2 regions of the Streptomyces sp. NPDC005374 genome follow, and region 2 is predicted to be linked to the other one. Evidence: riboswitches for the same ligand, from Rfam matches in the RefSeq annotation. Region 2 holds a riboswitch; the other holds the start of a gene.
The links. A riboswitch is a leader RNA that binds a small molecule or an ion and turns the genes downstream of it on or off. The one in region 2 is predicted to bind ZMP and ZTP.

Region 1: linked by a shared signal. The riboswitch ahead of ACFYRX_RS06105 (bifunctional 5,10-methylenetetrahydrofolate dehydrogenase/5,10-methenyltetrahydrofolate cyclohydrolase) and the one ahead of ACFYRX_RS03210 (glycine hydroxymethyltransferase) in region 2 are both predicted to bind ZMP and ZTP.

The regions. Positions count from the first base shown of each region.
Region 1 covers NZ_JBIAKA010000002.1:135,005-138,688, reverse strand. Annotated here, with positions in the region: gene ACFYRX_RS06110 (glycosyltransferase) at 1-688, opposite strand, end outside; gene ACFYRX_RS06105 (bifunctional 5,10-methylenetetrahydrofolate dehydrogenase/5,10-methenyltetrahydrofolate cyclohydrolase) at 827-1,675, opposite strand; ZMP/ZTP riboswitch at 1,698-1,780, opposite strand; gene ACFYRX_RS06100 (nuclear transport factor 2 family protein) at 1,938-2,303, opposite strand; gene ACFYRX_RS06095 (hypothetical protein) at 2,478-2,774, shown strand; gene ACFYRX_RS06090 (type III PLP-dependent enzyme) at 2,850-3,684, opposite strand, start outside.
Region 2 covers NZ_JBIAKA010000001.1:670,809-674,492, forward strand. Annotated here, with positions in the region: gene ACFYRX_RS03205 (hypothetical protein) at 1-135, shown strand, start outside; gene ACFYRX_RS03210 (glycine hydroxymethyltransferase) at 199-1,650, opposite strand; ZMP/ZTP riboswitch at 1,692-1,781, opposite strand; gene ACFYRX_RS03215 (LLM class flavin-dependent oxidoreductase) at 1,892-2,743, opposite strand; gene ACFYRX_RS03220 (hypothetical protein) at 3,111-3,684, shown strand, end outside.

The DNA of each region.
Region 1 (3,684 bases), on a different contig from region 2:
CCTCGTCGTACGGCCACCAGTAGCCCGCCACGTCGAGCCCGCACCGCCAGTCACGGGGCCGGGCGACCACCTGTGGGCTGAATCCGTGCAGCACCGGCCAGCCCTGTCGCTCCCGGGCCCGCAGCGCGGCGGCCGTGCCCAGGGGCGGCAACCCCAGCTGTGCGCGCACCGGAGGCAGGGCCGAGGCGAAGACCTGCTCCACGGCCAGGTTCAGACCCGCCCCGGCGATCCGGTTGCCGAGCGCACCCCAGGAGCCGGTGCCCAGCATGGGCGGCGCGAACTCCCTCGTGGGCGCGAGAGGTTGGAGGTTGAGGCCCAGGCTGGGCAACGCCAGTCCCTCGGCGACGGCGTGTCCCAGCGGGGCCACCGACCCGGACAGCAGCAGCACGTCGGCGGCGCGGGCGGCGGCCACCAGGTCGTCGGTCATCTCGACGGCCAGCGCCCGGGCCATCGCGACCACCCGCACCAGTTTGCCCACGCCGGTCGTGCTGCGGTGCAGGGCCCGCCCGCGCGAGGACTCCAGCTCCGCCCGCGGATCGACCGGCAGGGCGTGGAATCCGATCCCGGCCCGGGCCGCGAGCGGCTCGAAACGACCGTGGGTGACCAGGGTGACCTCGTGCCCGGCCCGCGCCATACCGTGTCCCAGCCCGGTGAACGGGGCCACGTCGCCCCGGGAGCCCGCTGTCATGATCGCTACCCGCACGACGGACAGTATGGCGCCGCAGCCCGTCGCGGGGCCTGAACGACCCGTGGTATCCGGCCAGTTCACCCCGGCCGCATCGGAGGAGCGGCCGGGCCGCCGTCGTCCGCCGTCCTGACGCCCGCGCTACACCCCGAGCTGCCGGGCGGCGGCCTCCACCGTCTGCTCCAGCAGCGTGGCGATGGTCATCGGGCCGACGCCGCCCGGCACCGGCGTGATCAGCGAGGCCCGCTCCACCGCCGAGTCGAAGTCGACGTCTCCGACGTTCCCCGCGTTGTACCCGGCGTCGATCACGACCGCGCCCGGCTTGATGTCCTGGCCCCGGATCAGCCGTGGCCGCCCTACCGCCGCGACCACGATGTCCGCCTCCCGAACCGCCGCCGACAGGTCCGCCGTACGGGAGTGGCAGTAGGTCACCGTGGCGTCGCGGGCGAGCAGCAGCATGCCGGCCGGTTTGCCGAGGATCGCGCTGCGGCCCACGACAACGGCCAGTGTGCCGGCCGGGTCGACGTCGTACGCGTCGAGCAGCCGCATGATCCCGCCCGGCGTGCAGGACACGAACCCCGGCAGGCCGAAGCTCATCGTCGCGAAGGAGGTGAAGGTGACGCCGTCGACGTCCTTCTCCGGCGCGATCGCCTCGAACGCCGCCCGCTCGTCGATGTGCGCGCCCACCGGGTGCTGGAGCAGGATGCCGTGGACGGTGGGGTCGTCCGACAGGGCGCGCAGGGTGTCGACGAGTTCCTCGGTGGTGGTGGCCGCGGACAGCTCCACGTGCCGGGACTCGATGCCGGCCCAGCGGCAGCGGTTGCGCTTCATGCGCACGTAGATGACGGACGCGGGGTCCTCGCCGACCAGTACCGTGGCGAGGCAGGGGGCCTGCCCGGTGCGTGCGGTGAGGTCGGCCGCGCGTTCGGCGGTGACCTCGCCGATGCGCCGGGCGAGCGCGGTGCCGTCCATGAGTCCTGCCTGGGACATGATCCACTCCTGAGCCGATCGAAGGAATCGCCCAGGCGCACGGCATCGGGACAGCGGACCGCTCCCCGGTGGTACTCCACCTCAGCGCCAGTCACGGTCCGGACATCACACTAACCGACGTCCCACGCCGGTCAGGAGTCGCTGCCCGTCCGGACGCGCGAGAACGACGGCCGGCGGCAGGCGCGGGTCCGACCCGCCGTCGTTCCCGCCGAGAAGGTCCACATCAGCCGGATCACGATCTGGACCCTCGACACCTTTCCCGCTACTCGTCCCACGCCTGTATCAAGGTCTGCTCGGCGATCATGCCGCCCCGCAGGGTCAGCATCGACTCGGACAGGACGCGTACCCCGTCGGAGTACTGGCACGACTCGCTGAAGGCGACGTGGTCGCCGTCGACGACGCACTGTTCGAGCTTGTGCGTCATGTCGCGGCTGTACACGTCGTCGAGCATCGCGCTGATCTCGTCCCTGCCGTGCAGCACCATCGGGTGGCTGGGCTGGCTGTTGCGGTCCACGACGCGTATCTCGGCGTCGTCCGCGTAGAGCGACAGAAGAGTCGCCGCAGTGTGTCCTTCGATGCCCCGGCGCAGTGCGTCGATGTCGAAGCCGGAGCGTGCCGCAGTGCCCATGGTGACCTCCTTCGAGGGCCGCGGCCCGACGAGGAGCGGGCCGCGTCGGGCCTCTTTCCTACGAGACTCCTCCGCCCCGGCGGTCACGGCAAGCGCAGTCCGGGCGCTCCGCCTGACGAGTGAGCGTAGCCGGAGGGCCGTGTCCGCCAGGGGCCCGGGGACGTTGCTGACAACATGATCTCAACTCGACGTATCGTCGCCGCCGTCGGTCTCGCCGTCGGTGTCACCGGACTCGCCGCCCCCCTCGCGAACGCGGCCGACGCGGCCGCCCCGGAAGCGAGCCCGCTCAGCCCGATCGCCATGCTCGACTCGCTCGCGGTCAGCGACATCCCCGCGGAGCACAAGGCCGAGATGCCGAGGGTCTCCGCGCAGCTGAACAAGGCCAACGACCTGTACAAGCTCAACGAGCTGCACCAGGTCACTGACCTCGCCGCCCCCGTCACCGGGCTGCTGCCCGCGGTCGAGGCCTGACCGCTGCCGTACGCACACCGAGGGCCGCCCGGATCGCCGGGCGGCCCTCGACGCGTCTTCGCCCAGACGTCCGCCTCACGCGTCCAGGAAGTGGAATCCCGGCCGGGGATGCATCAGGAAGTCATGGTGCGAGATGTTCCACGCGTAGGCCCCGGCCATCGAGAACACCACCCGGTCACCCGCCCGCAGCCCGGCCGCCGGCACCCGGCGGGCCAGCGCGTCCTTGGGAGTGCACAGCTGTCCGGCCAGGGTGACCCGCTCGCCGCCGGCCACGGGACGCGCCCAGGGATGCGGCCATGCGTCCACGGGCAGCACCGAGCAGGGCTGGTCGTGGCCCTTCGTCGCCGGGGTCCGCAGATGGTGGGTGCCGCCCCGGACCACGGCGAACTCCTCGCCGTGACTGTGCTTCACGTCCAGCACCTCGGTCGCGTACCAGCCGCAGTACGCCGTCAGCGCCCGCCCCGGCTCGATGCGCAGCGTGAGCCCGGGGTGCGCCTCCGCCAGCCGGGCGAGCCCCTCGCCGTACGCCGTCCAGTCGAACCGGCGTCGCGGGTCGCCGTAGTCGACACTCATGCCGCCGCCGACGTCGACCTCGGCGAGCGGCACACCCAGGCCGGTGGCCCAGGACACGACGGATCCGGCGACACGCAGCGCTTCCGTGGCCTCCAGGCCGCTGGCCAGGTGAGCGTGCACGCCCAGCAGCCGGAGGTGCGGATACGTGCCGTCGGTGAGGGCCACCACGGCATCGCGCGCCCGGTCGGGATCCATGCCGAAGGGTGTCGGACGACCGCCCATCGCCAGCGAACTCCCCGCCAACGACCCTTCGGGCACAGGGAGGTTGACGCGCGGCAGCACCGCCACCCGCCGTCCCGGTGCGACGCGTCGCGCCAGCTCGGCCAGCATGCGCAGC
Region 2 (3,684 bases):
TGGTGGGCGGTGCCGGGGCTCGCCGTGGGGTTCGCGGCAGGGGCAGGCGGCACGCGGCTGATACGCCGCGCGGCGGCCCGGCCGGGAGCCGGACCGCCGCGGGAGGAGCCACGACAGGAACTCATCGATCTCTAGAAGTCACCGGTCCTTGACAACTCAAGAGCGTGATGTGCCGCTCGGCATCGCCGGGGCCGTGGTTCAGCCGAGGTCGACCTCCGGGTAGAGAGGGAAGCCCGCCACGAGGTCGGTGGCCCGGTGGGAGATCTCGTCCGCGACCTTCGGGTCGAGAACGTGCTGGGCCTTGGAGGGCGCACCCGACTTGGTCGTGCCGGACTCCGTGGTGGTGAGGACGCGGTCGATGAGTCCGGCGACCTCGTCCATCTCGGCGGTGCCGAGGCCACGGGTGGTCAGAGCGGGGGTGCCGATGCGGATGCCGGAGGTGTACCAGGCGCCGTTGGGGTCGGCCGGGATGGCGTTGCGGTTGGTGACGATGCCCGATTCGAGCAGGGCTGCCTCGGCCTGGCGGCCGGTGAGGCCGTAGGAGGAGGCGACGTCGATCAGGTTGAGATGGTTGTCGGTGCCGCCGGTGATCAGAGTGGCGCCGCGACGCATCAGGCCCTCGGCCAGAGCGCGGGAGTTGTCGACGATGCGCTGGGCGTAGTCCTGGAAGGAGGGCTGACGGGCCTCGGCGAGGGCCACGGCCTTGGCGGCCATGACATGCGGGAGCGGGCCGCCGAGGACCATCGGGCAACCGCGGTCGACCTGATCCTTGAGGGAGTCGTCGCACAGCACCATGCCGCCGCGTGGGCCGCGCAGGGACTTGTGGGTGGTGGTGGTGACGATCTGGGCGTGCGGGACCGGGTCGAAGTCGCCGATGAGGACCTTGCCGGCGACGAGGCCGGCGAAGTGGGCCATGTCGACCATGAGCGTGGCGCCGACCTCGTCGGCGATCTCGCGCATGATCCGGAAGTTGACCAGACGCGGGTAGGCCGAGTAGCCGGCGACGATGATCAGCGGCTTGAACTCACGGGCCGAGACACGCAGGGCCTCGTAGTCGACGAGACCGGTGGTGGCATCCGTGCCGTAGGAGCGCTGGTCGAACATCTTGCCGGAGATGTTCGGGCGGAAGCCGTGGGTGAGGTGTCCGCCGGCGTCCAGCGACATGCCGAGCATGCGCTGGTTGCCGAAGGCCTGGCGGAGCTCGGCCCAGTCGGCGTCGGAGAGGTCGTTGACCTGGCGGACGCCGGCCTTCTCCAGAGCGGGGACCTCGACGCGCTGGGCGAGGACGGACCAGAAGGCGACCAGGTTGGCGTCGATACCGGAGTGCGGCTGGACATAGGCGTGGCGGGCGCCGAAGAGTTCCCGCGCGTGCTCGGCGGCCAGGGACTCGACAGTGTCGACGTTGCGACAGCCGGCGTAGAAGCGGCGGCCGACGGTGCCCTCGGCGTACTTGTCGCTGAACCAGTTGCCCATGGCGAGAAGGGTGGCCGGGGAGGCGTAGTTCTCGGAGGCGATCAGCTTGAGCATCTCGCGCTGGTCGTGGACCTCCTGGCCGATGGCGTCGGCGACGCGCGGCTCAACGGCGCGGATCACGTCGAGGGCGGCACGGAAGGCAGTGGATTCGGTGGACAGGGGCTGCTGCTCTGACATGGCGGCCTCCGGGCTGCGTGGCTTGTGGCGGTCACGGATCACGGTTCGGCCCAGGCGCACGGCACTTGGTCACTCACAGGCCGCTCCCCGATGGTCCGTCCCATCCCAGCGCGCCAGTCACGGCCTGTCGGCCAGCCTACCGGCCGGGGCGAACGACTCCCGTGCGACGTCCACCATGCGAGCGACGGCTTCGAGGCCCGGCCACTGGTCCCGGGCCCCGAAGCGGTGGCGGAGTACGACGTCAGAACAGCAGGTCGGCGAGGCGGTCGAGCTGGTCGGGGTCGGAGGCCCAGCAGTAGAGCATCACCTCGTCGGCGCCGATTCCGAAGTAGGCGTCGGTGGCGTCGCGGATCTGTCCCGGGGTGGTGAGCAGGCCGCCCTCCATGTAGGCGACGTGGTCGCTGAAGGCGTAGTAGTCGCGGAGGTTGCCGCGGGCCCGGTCCAGGGTGTCGTCCGGGCCGAGGGCGACGTTCGCCTGGGCGACCAGGCGTGGGCGGCCTGGGCGGTCGTGCTTCTGCCAGGCTGCTTCGGCGTCGCGGAACAGGTTGGCCATGAAGGAGGGCGGCAGGGCGGCGCCGAGGAAACCGTCGCCGAAGCGGCCTACCCGTTCGAGGGCAGCAGGGGCGAAGCCTCCGAACAGGACCTCCGGACCGCCGGGGGTGGCGGGGGCGGGGCCGATGGGGCCGACGCCTTCGCCGTAGGGCTCGCCGGACCAGGTGCGGCGCAGCAGGGTCATCTGCTCGTCGAGGCGGCGGCCTCGGCGGTGAAGATCGATGCCGGCGGCCAGGCAGTCGTCCTCGCGGCCACCGACCCCGATGCCGAGCGTGAAGCGGCCGCCCGAGAGGCGGTCGAGGGTCGCTGTCTGCTTGGCGAGCAGGGCGGTGTTGTGCAGGGGCGCGAGAAGCACTTCGGTCTGGACGCGGATGCGGGACGTGGCGCCGGCGAGAGCCGCGAGGGTGATGAGGGGTTCGGGATTGTCGTACACGAGGCGGTCGAGCAGGCCGAGGGTACTGAAGGGGCCCGCGTCGGCGCGCCGGGCCCAGGTGAGCAACTGGGCGGGATCGTCGACGGGGAGGCCGAGGCCGATGTTCATGGGAGTGTCCTCCGGAGGGCGTACGGGATCCGCCGGTCGGCCGGATCCGGTGCCGCCCCTCCGTGGCGCCGCGCGCTGTGCGCGGACCTGCTCCCGTTCTGCGGCAATGGTTCCAGAGAGCGTCTGCTTCAGAGTGCGAGGAACGTAACGCGCCGAAGCCGGGTGCGGCAAAGCGTTTTCGGCACGCTCCCGGAGTCGGTGTCTCGGAGGCGACCTCGGGGCCCATCACGTCGAGGGCCGGCGAGTAGGTTCGTCAACAGGGGCCTGGTGTACGCATGTCGGGCGAACAGCTAGAGATCAGTAAGAGCTCGTCCTGGATCAGCCCGCCCCTCAGCTCCTGCCCTAAGGTCGCTTTGTGCTCTTTGGAATGATGTGCGCCCTCGGCGCCTCGGTCTGCTTCGGGACGGCCACCGTGTTGCAGGCGATGGCGGCGCGGGCAGCGGACACGGGCGGCGGCGACGAGGGGTCGGCGTTCGCGGTGACGCTGTTCCTGCGAGCGGTTCGGCAGTGGCGGTATCTGGCGGGGCTGGCGCTGGACGGCGTGGGGTTCCTGCTGCAGATCGCCGCGTTGCGGTCGGTCCCGATCTACGCCGTCGGCGCGGCGCTCGCGTCGAGCCTCGCGGTGACCGCGGTTGTCTCGGCGCGGCTGCTGCGGGTTCGGCTGAGCGGAAGCGAGTGGGGCGCGGTCGGGGTGGTGTGCGCAGGGATGGCGCTGCTGGGGATCGCGTCCGGGACCGAAGGAGACCGGGGCGGGCCGACGGCTCTGAGGTACGCGATGCTCGGGACGTCCTTGGCCGTGCTGGGGCTGGCGCTCCTGGGCGGGAAACTCCCGGAGCGGGGGCGGGCGTTGGCGCTCGGACTGGGTGCGGGGTTCGGGTTCGGCGTGGTCGAGGTGGCGGTACGGCTGATCGACTCGCTTGCCCCGTCGGACCTGTTGGCCA